DNA from 4 places in the Streptomyces sp. EDA2-14 genome. Region 4 is predicted to be linked to each of the others. Evidence: riboswitches for the same ligand, from Rfam matches in the RefSeq annotation. Region 4 holds a riboswitch; each other region holds the start of a gene.
The links. A riboswitch is a leader RNA that binds a small molecule or an ion and turns the genes downstream of it on or off. The one in region 4 is predicted to bind cyclic di-AMP.

Region 1 (4,897 bases), on a different contig from region 4:
GCGCCGCCTGATCGGACGCGTCACGAGGGTGGCGTGAGCAGTCAGCCCGCCACCCTCATATGTCCGGATTGCACTCGCTCCCCGTGGAGTTCACCCCCGAGCGGAAGTGACGGCTCGTCAAGACTGTGACTTTCACGTGATCTACGCTGCATCGACTTGTGACAGGCGTTCGAGTGCCGCTACGTTCACGGATCATCGCGACACATGCACAACCCGCACCACTTGCACCACCCGTCGCGCGTAGCAGCATCAGTCTCGCGAAAGGCAACCGCATGCTCTCCGGGAACGGTCGTCACCGTCGCCCCCGTCAGGCCCCTGCTCTGGTCGTCGCGGCCGGAGTCGCCGGCAGCGCCATCGCGATCCCGCTGTTCGCCGCGAGCGGCGCGAGTGCCGCGACCACGCAGGCGTGGGACAAGCTCGCCGAGTGCGAGAGCGGCGGGCAGTGGAGCCTGGACGCCGGCAACGGCTACTACGGCGGTCTCCAGTTCACGCAGGAGAGATGGGAGCAGTACGGCGGGCTCGACTACGCCCCGCGTGCCGACCAGGCCAGCCGCTCCCAGCAGATAGCCGTCGCCGAGAAGGTGCTCGACGACGAGGGTGTGAGCGCCTGGCCGATGTGCTCGCTCACCGCGGACCTCACGAAGGACGACGGCTCGGCGGACGTCGACCCGGGCGTCTCCGCGTCCCCGCAGCCCTCCGAGTCGTCCGACGCCGACGCGGACGCGAGCGCCGATACCGGCAAGGAGTCGGCCGACGGCGCCACCGGCAAGGCGGATTCCGGCGACTCCGCAGACGCGACGGACGACGAGGCCGATGCCGAGGCCTCGGACAGTCCCTCCGCGGACGCGTCGGGCGATACCTCCGGTAATAAGGCGGAGGACTCCCCGGGCGCCTCAAGTGACAAGTCCCACGCACCCTCTGACGCCGACGACGAAGAGGCCTCCGGGTCGGCCGCGCCCTCCGCCTCGCCGTCCGGTGAGACGTCCGACACGGAGTCCGACGAGGCGTCCGCCGGCCGGCACCGCGGCGACCGCGCCACCGACGACGGCTCCGACTCCCGTACGGGTGAGGGTCGTCACGCCTCCCGTGAGCAGAAGCGCGACGGCGACGCCTACACGGTGCGCGCCGGCGACAACTTGTGGGACATCGCGGAGGCCCGGGACGTGACCGGCGGCTGGGACGCGCTCTACGAGCGGAACAAGGACACGGTCGGTACCGACCCAGACCTCATCCTTCCTGGTCAGAGCCTGGACCTTGGGGATGGAACGGACAAAAAGTAGCTCGGGTTCGGGTTGGTTGAAGGGGCTTTGTCCGTTGTAGGTCGAGTGAGACATGGGTCTCAAAGCCCCTGATCAACTTTGAAATCGGGCGGATCGACTGCTTACGGTCGTCACCGCTCGCCTCAGCGGGCCCCGAAGGACGTCACGCCGAATCCTGCCAACGTCCTTACGGGAACAGTCGACGCGTAAGCGCCGTAGGCAGGAGCGGGGGACCCAGGTAAGCGCCCTTCCGGGAGACCGGACGGGCTTGGGGTGAAGCAGCGCACAAGGATGCGGCTGCCGGGCACTCACTGGCCCGAACCCGACAGCTCACCTCGCAGGCGTCGGTGAGGAGATTTCTCCATGCTGTTTTCCGGCAAGAACAAGCACCGCCGCCCGTCCAAGGCCGTCCGCGTCGCCACGCTCGGCGGTGTCGCCGCTGCCGCCGTCGCCGTGCCGCTGATGGGTGCGACCTCCGCCTCCGCCGCCACCTCGTCCGAGTGGGACCAGGTCGCGCAGTGCGAGTCCGGCGGCAACTGGTCCACCAACACCGGCAACGGTTTCTACGGTGGCCTGCAGTTCTCGTCCTCCACCTGGTCCGCCTACGGCGGCGACCAGTACGCCTCCACCGCCGACCAGGCCTCCAAGGCCCAGCAGATAGCCGTCGGCGAGAAGGTTCTCGCCTCGCAGGGCAAGGGCGCCTGGCCGAACTGCGGCACGGGCCTGTCCTCCGCCTCGTACGACGGCGGCTCGGCCGACTCGTCCTCGCAGCAGCAGGACACCCAGCAGCGCGCCGACCGCTCCGAGCAGCGCCAGCAGCCGCAGCAGCAGGAGGCCCCCAAGCAGGAGGCCCCGAAGCAGGAGGCCCCGAAGCAGGCCGCTCCGAAGCAGGACACCGTCACCACCCCGACCGGCAACAAGGTCGAGAAGGGCGACGGCGAGTACAAGGTGAAGTCCGGTGACACCCTCAGCAAGATCGCCGAGGCGCACGGCACCACCTGGCAGCAGGTGTTCGAGAAGAACAAGGACATCGTCAAGGACGCCAACCTGATCTACCCGGGTCAGCAGCTGCACCTCAGCTAAGAAGCGTTCGGTCCCTAGAAGGACCACAGGTCCGCACAGGACCACCAGGCACGGACTCGGCATCGGCGGACGCCGAGTCCCGCCGCCCCCCGTCCCCACGGGCCGCTCACTTCGGCGACCTTCGCCCCGGCACAGCCGGGACGAAGGTCGCTGTTTTTGTTCCGTTAGGAAACATTTCGCTCACGGCGTTGTCCATGAGACGGGCGTTCGGATGGCCGATGCCCGCGAGCCGGTTACGCTCAGGGGGCGGGCCCACGGATCCGACACGGATCCGAGCAGCCGCCCGCATAGCCTGCGTCACATTCCAGAAGGAGATGCTCGTGCCGTCCATCGACGTCGTCGTAGCCCGGGAAATCCTGGACTCCCGAGGCAACCCCACGGTCGAGGTCGAGGTCGGCCTCGACGACGGGAGCACCGGCCGTGCCGCCGTCCCGTCGGGTGCCTCCACCGGTGCCTTCGAGGCCATCGAACTCCGCGACGGTGACCCCAACCGTTACCAGGGCAAGGGCGTCGAGAAGGCCGTCCTCGCCGTCATCGAGCAGATCGGCCCGGAGCTGGTCGGCTACGACGCCACCGAGCAGCGCCTGATCGACCAGGCGATGTTCGACCTGGACGCGACCGACAACAAGGGCTCGCTCGGCGCCAACGCCATCCTCGGCGTCTCCCTCGCCGTCGCCCACGCCGCCTCCGAGGCCTCCGACCTGCCGCTGTTCCGCTACCTCGGTGGTCCGAACGCGCACCTGCTGCCGGTCCCGATGATGAACATCCTGAACGGTGGATCCCACGCGGACTCCAACGTCGACATCCAGGAGTTCATGATCGCCCCGATCGGCGCGGAGTCCTTCTCCGAGGCCCTGCGCTGGGGCGCCGAGGTCTACCACACGCTGAAGAAGGTCCTGAAGAGCAAGGGCCTGGCCACCGGCCTCGGCGACGAGGGCGGCTTCGCCCCGAACCTGGGCTCGAACCGTGAGGCCCTCGACCTCATCCTCGAGGCCATCAAGGAAGCCGGTTACGTTCCCGGCCAGCAGATCGCCCTCGCGCTCGACGTCGCCGCCTCCGAGTTCTACAAGGACGGCAAGTACCAGTTCGAGGGCAAGGAGCGCTCCGCCGCCGAGATGACGGAGTACTACGAGGAGCTCGTCTCCGCGTACCCGCTCGTCTCCATCGAGGACCCGCTGTACGAGGACGACTGGGCCGGCTGGAACGTCATCACCGAGAAGCTGGGCGACAAGGTCCAGCTCGTCGGCGACGACCTCTTCGTCACCAACCCGGAGCGCCTGGCCCGCGGCATCGAGGAGAACTCGGCGAACGCCCTGCTCGTGAAGGTGAACCAGATCGGTTCGCTGACCGAGACCCTGGACGCCGTCGAGCTCGCCCAGCGCAACGGCTTCAAGTGCATGATGTCGCACCGCTCGGGCGAGACCGAGGACGTGACGATCGCGGACCTCGCCGTCGCCACGAACTGCGGCCAGATCAAGACCGGCGCCCCGGCCCGCTCCGAGCGCGTCGCCAAGTACAACCAGCTGCTGCGCATCGAGGAGATCCTGGACGACGCGGCGGTCTACGCCGGTCGCTCGGCCTTCCCGCGCTTCAAGGGCTGACGGCTTGCCCTGAGGCAGTAGGCAGTTACGTACGTCCCCGCACTCGGTCCCGTACCGTGTGCGGGGACGTACGTACGTGAGCCGTGAGCGGCGACGGGGAGGCGGAGCAGGCGATGCCCGGAAAGGTCCGAGACAGGGACTCCAAAGATCGCTTCTCCACGGCCACCCGCCTGCGGATCCTGGGCGAGCAGACCGCCGAGCGCGTCTACCGCTCGCAGAGCAAGCGGCAGGCCCGCCGCTCCCGGCTCACCGGCCGCGCGGCCCTGCTCGCCCTGGTCCTGTGCACCCTCGTCGTCGCGCTCGCGTACCCGATAAGGCAGTACGTCTCCCAGCGCGGCGAGATCGAGGACCTGCAGCGCCAGCAGCAGGAGGCCAAGGAGCGGGTCGACAAGCTGCGCGACCAGAAGGCCCGCTGGCAGGACGACGCGTACGCCGAGCAGCGCATCCGCGAGCGCCTGCACATGGTGATGCCTGGCGAGACCGGGTACGTGGTGCCGAACGAGCGCACCGCCGCCGCCGAGCGCGCCGAGCAGGGCGCGGAGGACCGCCCCTGGTACTCCAACGTCTGGGACGGCGTCGACAAGGCCGACCAGGCGGACAACTGACGAAGACTGAAGGAAACACCCGAGCGATGGAAACTCCCCCGCCGCAGACCGAGCCCACCGCGCCCACGGACGCCGACATCCAGGCGTTCAAGGAGCAGCTGGGGCGCCCGCCGCGCGGCCTGCGCGCCATCGCGCACCGTTGCCCCTGCGGCAACCCGGACGTGGTCGAGACGGCCCCGCGTCTGGAGGACGGCACCCCGTTCCCGACGACGTACTACCTCACGTGCCCGCGTGCGGCGTCGGCGATCGGCACGCTCGAGGCCAACGGCGTGATGAAGGAGATGACGGAGCGCCTCAAGACGGACCCGGAGCTGGCCCGCCAGTACCGCGCGGCCCACGAGGACTACAT
Region 2 (4,897 bases), on a different contig from region 4:
AGGCGAGGCGCGTCCACACGTAGGGGCCGCCCTGGACGGGAAAGGCGGAGCCGAGTTCGGCGACGAGCAGTCCGTAGGGGAGGAAGAAGACGACGGCCAGGATGACCATCCAGGTCAGTCCCTGCGGGCCCTGGGCCGCGACGGAGCCGATGGTGTCCAGGCCGACGAGCGTGCAGATGAGGAAGAACAGCACGTCCAGCCGGCGCAGATCCTTGCGCAGCCGTGAGCGCTGCTCGCCCCACCCTTCGGAGAGGTCGGGCTCGTCCCCGGTGGGCGGGGTCGGCGAGAGGGATGGCGCTTGGGTCACGATTGCTCCTGGCGAGGACGGCACGAAAACAACAGAGACAGCACTGACATCGACCGCGAGGCCTGCTGGGGCCGCGCTTACCCCCTGCCGACCTACTTATTGACTGAATAGACAGTCAGTAGTGGAACGTGACGCGACTGTGACCCGTGCGACGGGAAGCCGTCAAGAGGTGTGCGCCGGAACGAATCGGGCCACGGGAACAACTAGGCTTGCGGCGTGACCAGAGTCCGGTTGAGCGTGCCCGAGCGGCGCGAAGAGCTGCTGCGAGCCGCCATCGAGCAGATCGAGGTGCGCGGGGTCGCCGCCGTGCGCATCGCCGACGTGGCATCGGCGCTCGGCGTGAGCAACGCGCTGGTGCTGTACCACTTCTCGACGAAGGAGAAGCTCGTCGCGGCCGCGTTCGCGCACGCGGCCGAGGGCGACCTGGCGCATCTGCGCAAGCTGCTCGGCCGCCGCACGACGGCCCTGAAGCGGCTGCGCGCCGCGGTGCGCTGGTACGCGCCGACGGGGCAGGCCAAGGGCTGGCGGCTGTGGATCGAGGGCTGGGCCGCGGCGCTGCGCGAGCCCGCGCTGCGGGAGGTCACGCGGGACCTCGACCGGCAGTGGAAGGCGGCGCTCGCGGAGGTGATCGCCGAGGGCGTGGCGGCCGGCGAGTTCGGCTGCCCGGACCCGATGGGGGCGGCGCTGCGGCTGACGGCGCTGCTGGACGGGCTCGCCGTGCAGATGACGGCGTACGAGGGCGAGCGGGGCACGGTGTCGCGCACCCGCATGCAGGAGTGGGTGGACGAGGCACTCGCCCGCGAACTGGGCCTGGATCGGGCGGAGTTGACGGGGGCGGGGCGCTGACGGGAGACCGTCAGCGCCGCCGTACCGCCGCGAGGAAAGGCGTCAGGACGCGGACTGCAGGTGCGCCTTGACGGTGTGCGGGTCGACGAAGCCCTTGGCCTGCACGCGGTCGCCGGAGGACTCGCCGCGCAGCCGGCGCCCGATCCAGGGCACCAGGAACTCGCGGGCCCAGTGGATGTCGTCGCGCCGCACCTCGAACGTGCCGCGCGGCGGCAGCATCGGCCACGCCTGCTCGGGGTCGGCCGGCACCTCGATGCCGAGCGCCTGCCCTGCGCGCAGCGCCACCCGCGTGTGCCCCTCGGGCGAGAGGTGCAGGCGGTCCTCGTCCCAGGCCCGGCGGTCCTGGATGGACTTCAGGGACCACAGGTCGAGCATCGCGCAGCCGTACCGGTCGGCGATGGCCCGCACGTGCATGTTGTAGGTGGCGATCTTGCCGCGCAGGTGCTTGAGCACCGCCACGTCACGGGTGTCGAAGCCGGTGGCCAGCATCACGGTCCCGGCCGAGTCGGCGAGGGTGGCGACGGCCTTCTCGAAGCGCTCGGCCACGTCGTCCGGGTCGGTGCCGGGGCGGATGATGTCGTTGCCGCCGGCGACCAGGGTCACGAGGTCGGGGGCGAGCTCGACCGCCTTGGGCACCTGGTCGGCGACGATCTGGTCGAGGAGCTTGCCCCGCACGGCCAGGTTCGCGTACTGGAAGGTGTCCTCGGGCACGCGGTCGTCCAGGAGGACGGCGAGCCGGTCGGCCCAGCCCGCGAAGTTCCCGTCGGGGCCGGGGTCGCCGACGCCCTCGGTGAAGCTGTCGCCGACGGCCGCGTAGGACCGGATCGTGCCGTTGAGTGATTCCGTGAGTGCTCTCGATTCGTGTGCCACCCACGTATTTTCGCTCGCGAAAAGTGACCTACGCCATCGTAGGTAGGGGTTGACGCGTGGTGAGATACCCCACTCGCGATCCGGGGAATAAGTGCGCGCACGCGATTCGGCGCCCGGAGGGAATTCCCTCCGGGCGCCGAACGGAGCGGGCCGACGAGCCGCTACGACAGGTCTCAGGCGGTGACGCCGTGCTCGCTCAGGTAGGCGATCGGGTCGATGTCCGAGCCGTAGTCCGCGGTCGTGCGGACCTCGAAGTGCAGGTGCGGTCCGGTCACGTTGCCGGTCGCGCCGGACTTGGCGATCTCCTGGCCGGCCGTCACGGTCTGGCCCTGGGAGACGCCGATCGAGGACAGGTGGCCGTACTGGGAGAAGTGGCCGTCGGCGTGCTTGACGACGACCTCGTTGCCGTACGCGCCACCGGAGCCGGTCGACACGACGGTGCCGTCGGCGATCGACTTCACGGAGGTTCCGGTGGAGACCGAGAAGTCGGCGCCGGTGTGGCTGCCGCTGGACCACATGGAGCCGGAGTTGCCGTAGCCGTGACCCTGGGCGCCGTCGACCGGCGCCACGTAGTCGCCGGAGGCGGTGGTCTTGGCCTCGGCCTGCGTGGCGGTGGCCTTGCCCTCGGAGTCGGCCTGAGCCTCGCCGCCGAGGGTGAGCTTCATGCCGATCTCGATGCGGTCCGCGTCGGAGCCGACGACGCCCTTGTTGTCCTCGTACAGCTTCTTCCAGCCGCCGTCGACGTCCTGCGCCTTGGCGATCTTCGAGAGCGTGTCACCGGACTTCACGGTGTACGTGGTGGTGTCGGCGGTGGCGCCGGAGGTCGCGGCCGAGGCACTGCCGGCCCCCATGAGCGGGAGCGCGATCGCGGCCCCGCCCGCGGTGGCGACGGCGGCGACGCGGGCGATGCGGCGGGAGGTCGAAAGACGGTGCTTTCCCTTGGCGGGCATGGGTGTTTCCTCTCCGTCGCCTACGAGGTGAGCTGTCGGGTTCGGGCTGGAGATGCCCGGCCTCGCCCGCGGTGCGGACTCGGCTTCACCCCTAGCCGCTTCGGGAAATCCCTCCACGGCGTCGTGCGTGTGGGTCCCCCGCTCCTGCCGTGACGGGTTGTCGAAAGGGAATCCGGGCGGCGGCAGGACTAGGCGTTCCGACCGGAGTGATTGGTGACCGTAGGCGAACCGCAATGTCGACGACAACTGCCGAATTCACTTGCGGTCGCAATTCCTTGGGTTTCCGGGGCTTCCCTGTGTCACCCTGCGTCGACATTCTCCGCTTTACCAACGCCATACCTTCGGGAATTACTGGGGAGGCAATCCGGGCCGACTGCCACGCAGCGTCACGAACATGAGGCCGGTCACGCACACGCCCACAAGCCCCTCCGATCCGGGCACAGTTGCTACATATCCGGGCGAATCGGACAGATGGTTGCCTCTGGAACCGATGTCGTATCGTCAGGAGCGCGCCCGCCGGCGACTCAACGCCGGTGCACCGATTGGGAGGAGCCCCTGTGACGCAGCACGCACCGTCCACCGAGCCCGAGCTGACCGGAGTGCGCAACTTCCGCGACGTGGGCGGCCTGCCCACCGTGGACGGCCGACGCGTGCGCCAGGGCGTGCTCTTCCGCAGCGGCCACCTCGCCCACGCCACGGCCGAGGACGCGACCTTCCTGTCCTCCCTCGGCCTGCACACGGTCTTCGACTTCCGCAACGCGGCCGACCGGAAGCTGGAGGGCCCGGACGTCGACCTCCCCGGCGTGCGCAATCTGAACCTGCCGCTCAACGACCCGGCCGACGGCGCCGAGTTCTGGGCCATGGTCCGCGACGGCGACATCCAGCAGCTGCGCACGATCCTGTCGGAGGGACGCGCGGCGGAGCGGCTCGTCGAGTCCTACCGGACCATGATCAAGGAGCGCACCGGCGAGCACAGCCGCATCCTGCACTCGCTCGCCGAGGACAGCCTGCCCGCACTGATGCACTGCGCGGCGGGCAAGGACCGGGCGGGCCTGTCGATCGCGGTGACGCTGCTCGCGGTGGGCGTGGAGCGCGACGCCATCGAGGCGGACTACCTCAAGTCGAACGAGAAGCACCGCCGCTACAAGGTGCACCGCACCGCCGCGTCGAAGGACGCCTACTCCGACGAGGTCATGGAGCTGCTCAGCCCGCTCTTCGACGCCCGCGTCGAGTACCTGAACGCGGGCCTGGAGACCATCGAGGAGCAGTGGGGCAGCACGGACCGCTACCTCGAAGAGGGCCTGAAGGTGACGTCCGCGACGCGCGAGCGGCTGCGCGAGCGCCTGCTGGACTGAGCGCCGCTCCCGCCGGGCAGCCGCGTCAGCGGCTGCCGCCCAGCGTGAACAGCAGATAGATGAACGCGGCCAGAGCGTGCCCCGCGAAGACGTACACGAGGACCCGCACCAGGATGCCGCGCGGCAGCTTGTCCTCGATGTCGCGGCGGTCGGGGCGCGCGGTCGGCCCGGTGGTGTCACCCATGGCGGTTCTCCTTTACCGGTCCCGATGCCGGGCCGAGGCACAGCGCGGCCGTCGGGCTCTGCAGCAGGGTGTGGACGAAGAGGAAGTCGACGCCGCCCTGGTCGACGGCGGCGATCCGGTGCGGGGTGAGCGAGTCGAAGTGCGAGCTGTCCCCCGGATCGAGCCGGTAGGACGTGTCCCCGAGCCGCAGCCGGAGCCGCCCCGACAGCACGTACAGCCACTCCTCGCCGGGGTGCACGCGCACGACGTCGCCCTGCGAGCCGTACGGCGCGTGGACCCGCAGCGCCTGCATGCCCCGGCCGTGCGAGCCGGCCTGCTGGTACGTCCAGCCGCCGGCCTCGGTGGGCTCCAGGGTGCCGCCGCGGACGACCGCGTCCCGGTCGGC
Region 3 (4,897 bases), on a different contig from region 4:
CTCGCCCCGTACGCGGGTGACCGCGGCGGCCTGCCGGGAGCCGATCCGCTCGGTGAGCGCCGCCTTGTCGAGGTACGCGTCGGGCGTGGAGGAGAGGAGCAGCTGGACCGACGGGTCCACGCCTCCCGTGCGGTACTGGGACGCGGCCACCGAACCCAGCTTCTCGCGCTCGGAGTTGAGGGCGTCGGTGCGCCGGGACGCCTCGTCCTGGAGGGCGTCCACCTTCTTCTGCGCCCCGTCCGCCTTCTCCTTCGCCCCGTTGTACTTCTGGGTGGCGACCTCCGCCTCCCGGTACAGCTTGTCGACCTGCGCCCTCACCCGGGCGGGGCTCGCCTCGGGATCCGCGTGCGCCGTCCCGCCGGCGAGGGCGGTGGCGGAGGCCGCGGAGGCGAGCGCGAGGGTGGCCGCGGTGCGGGCTGTGCCGCCGCTGAACGAACGCGGTCGGGGCTTGCGGTGCGCTGCCGGCACGTGGTCCTCCATCGTCGCGGCCGTCCGGGTCGTACGGCCCCTGGCGTGCGTCCGGCGGCGGCCCGCACAGGGGAAGCGGGACGCCGCCGGACCTTTCTCGGCGGTGGTGTCCGACTGCCGTCCCTGGCCGGGACGGCGGTGGGGAGCCGGTCACCTGAGCAAGGACGCTAAACCTCGGCGTAACGGGTTGGTGACGGAATGTTCGTAACTGGCCTGTTTGTTACGGGGGGCGATGGAGAGTGACTGAAAGAGGGGCAACAAGGGCGCAAAGGGGTGCCCGTCGTGGTTCGGGGGCGTCCCGTTAGGCTCCGGAATCATGGACGTACTCATCCACCTCTTCGTCGGCCTGCACATCATCGGCATCGCCTCGCTGCTCGGCGGCTTCCTCACGCAGATGTCGGCGATGAAGGACGGCACGGCCCGCTTCAACAAGGCGATGCTGCACGGTGCCCTGACCATGCTGGTGACCGGCGTCGCCCTGGTGGGGCTCAACCAGGCGGACGGCTCCACCGTGAACAACATCAAGATCGGTGTGAAGCTCGCGCTCCTGATCGTGATCCTCGGGATCGTCTACGTGAAGCGGGACGAGGAGAAGGCGGAGAAGGGTCTCTTCATCACGGTCGGCGCGCTGACCGTGGTCAACATCTTCATCGCGGTGCTCTGGACCTGAGCGACCGCGACCGTACGCACGCAAGAGGGCCCGGCAGGAGCGACCTGCCGGGCCCTTTCGTGTACGTACGTCAGGCCGGCCGCACCACGCTGTGGATCGACGACGTGCCGTCGTAGTAGATCGACTCCTCGCGCACGACCGCGCCCGGCTTCGGCGCGTGAACCATCATGCCGTCGCCGAGGTAGAGGCCCACGTGGCTGATGTCGTCGTAGAAGAACACCAGGTCACCGGGTTGGATGTCGGAGAGCGGCACCGTCTTGCCGATCTCGACCTGGTCCCAGGTCGTCCGGGGCAGCGAGATCCCCGCGGACTTCCACGCCGCCTGCGTCAGGCCCGAGCAGTCGTACGAGTCCGGGCCCGTGGCGCCCCACACGTACGGCTTGCCCTCCTGCGCCTTGGCGAAGGCGAGGGCCTGCGCGGCCTTCGCCGCGTACGAGGCGTCCGAGGAACCGGAGGAGGAGCCGGACGACGAACCGGAGGAGGAACCGGACGCCTGCTCCTGCTGGCGCGCCTTCTCGGCCGCCCGCTCCTTCGCCGCCTCCGCCGCCTTCTGCTTGGCGGCCAGCTCGGCGGCCTTCTTGCGGGCCGCCTCCTCCTTCGCCTTCTGGATCGCGGCGAGCCGCGCCTTCTCCTCGGCGGTCAGCTTGGACAGCAGCTTGCGCGCGTCGGAGAGCTTCGTCTGCACGGTCTCCTTCGTCGACCTCAGCTCGGTCTGCGACGCGGTGAGGTCCTTGAGGCTCGACTGCGCCTCGTTGCGCTTCTCCGCCGTCTCGCGCGCCTGCGCCTGATAGTCGTCGACCGACTTCTTCTGCTCGTCGGTCAGCCGGCTCATCAGCTGGCGCTGCGAGAAGTAGTCCTCCGGATTGTCCGCGAGGAACATCGTCGCGGTGTCGCTGACCGCGCCCGAGCGGTACTGCTCGGCGGCGTACCTGCCGAGCTTCTGGCGGGCCGTGTTCATGTCCTCGGTGCGCTGCGCGACATCGTCGAGGAGCTTGTCGACCTGCTGCTTCTTGGAGTCCGTCTGTTCCTTGGCCCCGTTGTACTTCTGGGTGGCGACCTCGGCCTGGCGGTACAGGGTGTCGACCTTCTTCTGGACCTCTTCGAGGCTCGGCTTCGCCGGCTGCGCGGGCGCGGCCTGAGCCGACTGCGAGAGCAGCGCCACGGAGGTGAGGGCGGCGGTGGTGATCCCGACCGCGGGGGTCGTACGAAGGCCGCCGGTCATCCGGGACCGACTGCGGGACTTGCGGTGCGACGCCAAGGCAGGCGACTCCTTCCGTCGTCCGCCTACCGAGTTAGCTGTCGGGTTCGGGCGTGGTGCGCGGAAGGCTGCCCTACGGTCGGCTGACCGATTCACCCCAAGGTCGGTTGGGTCCCCGGTTCCCTGCCTCGCGGCGTACGGGACTCGGCGGGGGCTTCCCGTTCGCCGCGACATTCGCGGGCGGGGGGACGGGCTGCCCGGCTGCACCGTAGCCAACTCGTGTGGCTGCTGTGAAGGTTGATGTTCGAAATGCCCGATACATTTTCGTGATCTGCCCTCTGGCGGGAACTTGGAGTTCCGAAGGCAGCCACGGGTTGTCAGTGGGGCGGCCTAGACTCGTAGAGCGATGAGCAGCCTCTTTGACGACAGCTTCCTGACCGGCCTCCAGAAGAACGGTGCGGAGGAGCCCCCGCCGCCGCCCCCGGACCCCGAGTACGACGACGGGGCCCCGGAGCCGATGCCGGACGACTTGTTCGGCGGGCAGCTCGGCGCGCCCGTGGGCCGGGACGCGCACTACCGGGACGGCGCCCCGCGCCCGGTCCTCAACGCGGCCTCCCTCCTCGAGGGGCTGAACGAGAACCAGCAGGCGGCCGTCGTGCACGGCGGCACCCCGCTGCTCATCGTCGCGGGCGCCGGATCCGGCAAGACCCGCGTCCTCACGCACCGCATCGCGTACCTGCTCGCCGAGCGCGGTGTGCACCCCGGCCAGATCCTCGCGATCACGTTCACGAACAAGGCCGCGGGCGAGATGAAGGAGCGCGTCGAGGACCTCGTGGGCCCGCGGGCGGGCGCGATGTGGGTGTCCACGTTCCACAGCGCCTGCGTCCGGATACTGCGCCGCGAGTCGAAGAAGCTCGGCTTCACGTCCTCCTTCTCGATCTACGACGCCGCCGACAGCAAGCGCCTGATGGCCCTCGTCTGCCGCGACCTCGACCTGGACCCGAAGAAGTTCCCGCCGAAGTCCTTCACCGCCAAGATCAGCAACCTCAAGAACGAGCTGATCGACGAGGAGGACTTCGCGGCGACCGCGGCCGACGGCTTCGAGAAGACCCTCGCCCAGGCCTACGCGATGTACCAGGCGCGCCTGCGCGAGGCGAACGCGCTGGACTTCGACGACCTGATCATGATGACGGTGAACATGCTGCGGGCGTTCCCGGACATCGCCGAGCACTACCGCCGCCGCTTCCGCCACGTCCTCGTCGACGAGTACCAGGACACGAACCACGCGCAGTACGCGCTCGTGCGCGAGCTGGTCGGCCCCACCGAGGGCGAGGGCGCCGACCCGGCCGAGCTGTGCGTCGTGGGTGACGCGGACCAGTCGATCTACGCGTTCCGCGGCGCCACGATCCGCAACATCCTCGACTTCGAGGACGACTACTCCAACGCGAAGACGATCCTGCTGGAGCAGAACTACCGCTCCACGCAGACGATCCTGAGCGCGGCCAACGCGGTCATCGAGCGCAACGAGTCGCGCCGCCCCAAGAACCTGTGGACCAACGAGGGCCCCGGCGCCCAGATCACCGGCTACGTCGCGGACACCGAGCACGACGAGGCCCAGTTCATCGCCGACGAGATCGACCGGCTCACCGACGCGGGCGACGCGCTGGCGGGCGACGTCGCGGTCTTCTACCGGACCAACGCGCAGTCCCGTGTCTTCGAAGAGATCTTCATCCGCACCGGACTGCCCTACAAGGTCGTCGGCGGCGTCCGCTTCTACGAGCGCAAGGAGGTCAGGGACGTCCTGGCCTACCTGCGCGTGCTCTCCAACCCCGAGGACTCGGTGCCGCTGCGCCGCATCCTCAATGTCCCCAAGCGCGGCATCGGCGACCGCGCCGAGGCGATGATCGACGCCCTCTCCCAGCGAGAGAAGATCTCCTTCCCGCAGGCGCTGCGCCGCGTCGACGAGGCGTACGGGATGGCGGCCCGCTCGGCGAACGCCGTGAAGCGGTTCAACACGCTGATGGAGGACCTGCACACGATCGTGGAGTCCGGCGCGGGCCCGGCCACGGTCCTGGAGGCCGTCCTGGAGCGCACCGGATACCTCGCCGAACTGCAGGCCTCCACCGACCCGCAGGACGAGACCCGCATCGAGAACCTTCAGGAACTCGCCGCGGTGGCCCTGGAGTTCGAGCAGGAGTCCGCTTCGGGAGAGGGGGGCGACTCCGAGACGGGCGGCGGAGGCCTCTCCGACTTCCTGGAGCGCGTCGCCCTCGTTGCCGACTCCGACCAGATCCCGGACGACGAGGAGAACAGCGACGGGGTCATCACCCTGATGACCCTGCACACGGCCAAGGGCCTGGAGTTCCCGGTCGTCTTCCTGACCGGCCTGGAGGACGGCGTCTTCCCGCACATGCGCTCCCTCGGCCAGACCAAGGAGCTGGAGGAGGAGCGGCGCCTCGCGTACGTGGGCATCACCCGCGCCCGCCAGCGCCTCTACCTGACGCGCGCCTCCATGCGCAGCGCCTGGGGCCAGCCCTCGTACAACCCGCCCTCCCGCTTCC
Region 4 (4,897 bases):
CTTCGCGCACCCCGGCGTCCTGGTCGGCAAGGACCAACTGGCCGCCGTACGGCAGCACGTGGCCCGTAAGCAGGAGCCCTGGCTCTCCGCGTACAAGGAGATGAGCGACAGCAAGTACGCGGACCTCGACTACGAGGCCAAGCCGTACGCGACGGTGAAGTGCCCCTTCGACGCCGAGACCGGGCAGGGCTGCGTCGAGGAGCGCGAGGACGCCATCGCGGCCTACACGCAGGCGCTGCTGTGGAACATCACCCGCGACAGGGCGCACGCGAAGAAGGCCGTGGAGATCATGGACGCCTGGGCGGACAAGATCACCGGGCACAGCGAGGACAACGCGGGGCTTCAGGCGGCCTGGGCCGCCACGTCCTGGGCGAAGGCCGCCGAGCTGATGCAGTACACGTACGAGGACTGGCCGGACGGGCAGGAGCTGAAGTTCCAGCGGATGCTGCGCGAGGCCTATCTGCCCGAAGTGCGGGGCGGCTCCGCCGACTTCAACGGCAACTGGGACCTGGTGATGGCCGACGCGACGATGAGCATGGGCGTCCACCTCAACGACCGGTCCGCCTTCGACCAGGCCGTCGCGCACTTCCGCGCCCGCGTCCCCGCGTACTTCTATCTGTCGTCCGACGGGAAGCTGCCGGTGAAACCGAAGGGCAGCGCCATCGACACCCCGAAGGAGCTGCGGACGTACTGGTTCGGGCAGACGACCTTCAAGGACGGGCTCGCCCAGGAGACCTGCCGCAACTTCAAGCACGCCGGCTACTCCCTCGCCGCGACCTCCCACATGGCAGAGACCGCCTGGCACCAGGGCGTCGACCTGTACGGGGAGGTGAAGGACCGGCTCGCCGCCGCGCTCGAACTGCACTCCAAGTACCAGCTGGGCGCCAAGCCCCCGGCCTGGCTGTGCGGCGGGAAGGTGCAGCGGGACCTGGGGCCCGACACGGAGGTGGGCCTCCAGCACCTTCAGGGGCGGCTGAAGAAGGACCTCCCGCAGACCGAGAAGCTCACCGAGAAGGAGCGGCCGGAGGGGACGGACGACCTGTTCGTGGCCTGGGAGACGCTGACGCACGCCGCCGCGTGAGCCGTCGCGCGAGGCGATTCGCGTTCACTCCCCCTGATGGCGTAGAGTTGTGAACACAACGGCGCGGGGTGGAGCAGCTCGGTAGCTCGCTGGGCTCATAACCCAGAGGTCGCAGGTTCAAATCCTGTCCCCGCTACTGATACCGGGGCCGGAATCTCTTCAGATTCCGGCCCCGGTTTTTTTGTGCCCGGCGCCGGTCCTCGTCCCGCCCCGTGTTGCGCACGTCACGTTCCCCACTCGTACGGCCCACCCCTGCTCGCCTCCGCGCCTCCGTGCGGGAACTCTTGGTGAGACGCCGGAAGCAGGCAGGGAGCGGCAGGAGACGACTGGTGGGGAAGCGAGAAGGAGGCCGAGGGGGGAGACGGGGGCGGCACGGGGCCGAGGCCACGAGCACCCGGCTCTTCGTGCGGTTACTGCCGCTGCTCCTCATCCTCGGCGGCACGGTCTACGAGTACGTCACCCCCAAGGGCTTCCCCGGCGCGCCCCTGTACAGCGCGGCGCCCCTGGTGGCCGCGCCGTTCTTCTCGCTCTGCGCGACGGCCGTGATCGGCGTGGTGTCGATCGGCGCGATCGCCGCCGTGCACCTGCGCTTCACGGAGAGCCTCGACTCCGTGTTCGTCACCGAGATCGTCACGGTGGCCACCGTCTGCGTCCTGGCCTGTCTGCTCAACCGGATCGTGCGCCGCAGCTACGAACAGCTGGCATCGGCCCGCGAGATCGCCCAGGCCGCGCAGCTGGCGGTGCTGCCGGAACCGGCCCGGCGGCTCGGCGGCTTCGCGATCGCGGCGCGCTACGAGGCGGCGCAGGCCGACGCGTTCATCGGCGGTGATCTGTACGCGGTCCAGGACACCCCGCACGGCATCCGGATCATCGTCGGCGACGTGCGCGGCAAGGGGCTTGGCGCGGTCGCGGCGGTCGCCGTCGTCATCGGCGCGTTCCGGGAGGCCGCCGAGCAGGAGGTGTCCCTGGAGGCGGTGGCCCAGCGCCTGGAGCGGGCCCTGGCCCGGGAGGGCGGCCGGCGCAGGGGCATCGACGACTTCGAGGGCTTCACCACCGCGGTGCTCGCCGAGATCCCGCACGGCGTCGAGCTCGTCCGCGTCCTCAACCGCGGCCACCCCAGCCCGCTGCTGCTGCTCGGCGACGGCACCGTACGCGCACTCGACCCGTCCCAGGCGGCGCTGCCGCTCGGCATGAGCGAGCTCGGCAGCTGGCCCGACCGGGCCATTGAGGCGGAGTTCCCGAGCGCGGCCACGCTGCTGCTCTACACCGACGGGCTCTCCGAGGCGCGCGACGCGGGCGGTGATTTCTACGATCCGTCGGCCCGGCTCTCCGGCCGGCTCTTCCCCGGGCCCGAGGAACTCCTCGCGGCCCTCGTGGCGGAGGTCCGCGCCCACACCGGGACCGGAACACGGGACGACATGGCGCTGCTCGCCGTGCGCCGGACCTGAGGCCTTGATCGTTGTTACTTCAGGTAGCTGACGGTAGTCGAACGGCGTCGCTCCGCATAACAATTGACGCACTGTCAGAGGTGTGAGTTCGACACATGTGGGGACGGTGTGCGGTCAACTCGGCCGGATTTGACCCCTCGTGATCCGATAAGTCCAGGCCAGAGTCGTGAACGATCAGTGGGAACCGCTTGGAATTACTGTCTGCTGTCTATTAACGTTCGATAACGCAGCGCGGTCGTCCCAGCCGTCACAAGAGACGGCTCCGTGCGCACACGCTCAATCCCGCAAGGGAACCGGGGAACCACCAACTTGGGGTGAATCGGACACCTTTGGTGTTCGTAGGAGACCTTCCTGCTCCGAACCCGTCAGCTAACCCGGTAGGCGAGAAGGAAGGAAAGGAGAGCGCCCCCGTGGCGTCGAACCGGCCTGCCCCCGAGTTCCTCCACGGCCCCGAAGGCGACTTCGGTGTCGAGCACGAGACCTGGGAAGAGTGGAACCCCACCGAGGAGTCAGTGGCTCCCGTCCGCGGCCGGCACCGGGTAGCCCGCCGCCGCAATGGATTCGCGCGCAGCTCCACCGTCCTCGGCGTCGGCGTGGTCGCCGCCGTCGGTGCGGGCGGCATCGCCACCGCGCAGGGCGGCAAGCCGCCGGTGCACATATCCATGCCCGACCTGTCCGCGGTCAAGGACTCGCTGCCCGAGGCCAAGTCGCTGCCGGGCGTGGGCTCTCTGATGTCCGACGGTTCGGACTCCGATGCCGACTCCGGCGCCACGGCCTCCCCGCTGAGCGGCGCCGGTGTCACTCAGGCGGACGCCGCCGAGGGGCAGGGCGGCGCCGGTGAGGCGCTGCGGGCCCGCATCATGCAGCAGGCCGAGACGCAGCAGGACGCCGCCGACGCCTCTGCGAAGCAGGCCGCCGAAGAGGCCGCCGCGAAGCAGGCCGCCGAGGAGGCCGCCGCCAAGCAGGACGCGGCCAAGGCCAAGGCCCTCGCCGAGAAGAAGAAGGCCGAGGCGGAGGCCCGCCGCAAGGCGGAGGCCGAGCGCCTGCGCAAGCTGGCCGCCAGCTTCAAGCTCCCCGTCGCCTCGTACACGCTCTCCGGCACCTTCGGCCAGCCGGGCGCCATGTGGTCCTCCGGCTACCACACGGGCCTCGACTTCGCGGCCTCCACCGGTACGCCGATCCGCGCCATCCACTCCGGCACGGTCACGGAGGCCGGCTGGGCGGGCGCGTACGGGTACCGCACGGTGCTCACCCTCGACGACGGCACCGAACTCTGGTTCTGCCACCAGTCCTCGCTCAATGTCAGCGCGGGCCAGAAGGTCTCCACCGGTGATGTCATCGGCCGCGTGGGCGCCACGGGCAATGTCACCGGGCCGCACCTGCACCTGGAGGTCCACCCCGACGGGCAGTCCACCGGGGTCGACCCGGCGTCCTGGCTGCGCGACAAGGGCCTCACTCCCTGAACCGGTGAGCTCCGGCGGTCCTGGCGCTCACCCCCCGACGTCAGGGCTGCCGGTTTGCCCATTCTTGGGGCGATTCCCGGCGTGATCACGGAATACCGTATTCCGTACGGGTGTTGAGACAGGGCATGACTTCCTCCTCTCCCTCGCTGCGCAAGCTCGGCACCTCCGACCTCGACGTGTTCCCGCTGTCCCTCGGGGGCAACGTGTTCGGCTGGACCGCCGACGAGGCCACCTCCTTCGACGTGCTCGACGCGTACGTCGCCGCGGGCGGCAACTTCATCGACACCGCCGACGTGTACTCGGCCTGGGTGGACGGCAACCGGGGCGGTGAGTCGGAGACCGTCATCGGCAAGTGGCTCGCCTCGCGCGGCCGCCGCGACGACGTCGTCATCGCCACCAAGGGCAGCCAGCACCCCGAGTTCCAGGGCCTGTCCGCCGCCACCATCAAGGCCGCGGCCGACGCCTCCCTGAAGCGCCTGGGCACCGACCACATCGACCTGTACTACACGCACTACGACAAGCCCGAGGTGCCGGTCGAGGAGATCATCGGCGCCCTCGACGAGCTGGTGAAGGCGGGCAAGGTCCGGCACATCGCCGCGTCCAACATCTCCGCCGAGCGCCTCCAGGCCTCCCTCGACTTCTCCGAGCGCGAGGGCCTCGCCCGCTACGTCGCGCTCCAGCCGCACTACAACCTCGTCTCGCGCGACACGTACGAGGGCGCGCTGCAGGACGTCGCCGCCCGCGGCGGCCTCGGCTCCGTGCCGTACTACGCGCTCGCCTCCGGCTTCCTGACCGGCAAGTACCGGGCCGGGCAGCGGGTGGACAGCGCCCGCGCCGAGAAGGCCGGCGCGTACCTGGAGACCGAGCGCGGGCAGAAGGTCCTGACCGCCCTCGACGAGATCGCG

Region 1: linked by a shared signal. The riboswitch ahead of ACY34M_RS26290 (transglycosylase family protein) and the one ahead of ACY34M_RS38220 (M23 family metallopeptidase) in region 4 are both predicted to bind cyclic di-AMP.
Region 2: linked by a shared signal. The riboswitch ahead of ACY34M_RS18830 (M23 family metallopeptidase) and the one ahead of ACY34M_RS38220 (M23 family metallopeptidase) in region 4 are both predicted to bind cyclic di-AMP.
Region 3: linked by a shared signal. The riboswitch ahead of ACY34M_RS08725 (C40 family peptidase) and the one ahead of ACY34M_RS38220 (M23 family metallopeptidase) in region 4 are both predicted to bind cyclic di-AMP.

Annotation. Positions count from the first base shown of each region.
Region 1 is NZ_JBUEGE010000012.1:142,758-147,654, forward strand. It holds gene ACY34M_RS26285 (LysM peptidoglycan-binding domain-containing protein) at 273-1,280, shown strand; cyclic di-AMP (ydaO/yuaA leader) riboswitch at 1,461-1,618, shown strand; gene ACY34M_RS26290 (transglycosylase family protein) at 1,623-2,342, shown strand; gene eno (phosphopyruvate hydratase) at 2,663-3,943, shown strand; gene ACY34M_RS26300 (FtsB family cell division protein) at 4,057-4,548, shown strand; gene ACY34M_RS26305 (DUF501 domain-containing protein) at 4,575-4,897, shown strand, end outside.
Region 2 is NZ_JBUEGE010000006.1:228,659-233,555, forward strand. It holds gene ACY34M_RS18815 (APC family permease) at 1-307, opposite strand, end outside; gene ACY34M_RS18820 (TetR/AcrR family transcriptional regulator) at 524-1,153, shown strand; gene ACY34M_RS18825 (SGNH/GDSL hydrolase family protein) at 1,196-2,023, opposite strand; gene ACY34M_RS18830 (M23 family metallopeptidase) at 2,197-2,973, opposite strand; cyclic di-AMP (ydaO/yuaA leader) riboswitch at 2,976-3,146, opposite strand; gene ACY34M_RS18835 (tyrosine-protein phosphatase) at 3,531-4,328, shown strand; gene ACY34M_RS18840 (DUF6126 family protein) at 4,354-4,512, opposite strand; gene ACY34M_RS18845 (helix-turn-helix domain-containing protein) at 4,505-4,897, opposite strand, start outside.
Region 3 is NZ_JBUEGE010000002.1:513,750-518,646, forward strand. It holds gene ACY34M_RS08715 (C40 family peptidase) at 1-480, opposite strand, end outside; gene ACY34M_RS08720 (hypothetical protein) at 785-1,138, shown strand; gene ACY34M_RS08725 (C40 family peptidase) at 1,209-2,396, opposite strand; cyclic di-AMP (ydaO/yuaA leader) riboswitch at 2,405-2,556, opposite strand; gene pcrA (DNA helicase PcrA) at 2,743-4,897, shown strand, end outside.
Region 4 is NZ_JBUEGE010000026.1:84,304-89,200, forward strand. It holds gene ACY34M_RS38205 (alginate lyase family protein) at 1-1,081, shown strand, start outside; tRNA gene ACY34M_RS38210 (tRNA-Met) at 1,144-1,217, shown strand; gene ACY34M_RS38215 (PP2C family protein-serine/threonine phosphatase) at 1,411-2,529, shown strand; cyclic di-AMP (ydaO/yuaA leader) riboswitch at 2,793-2,928, shown strand; gene ACY34M_RS38220 (M23 family metallopeptidase) at 2,940-3,992, shown strand; gene ACY34M_RS38225 (aldo/keto reductase) at 4,118-4,897, shown strand, end outside.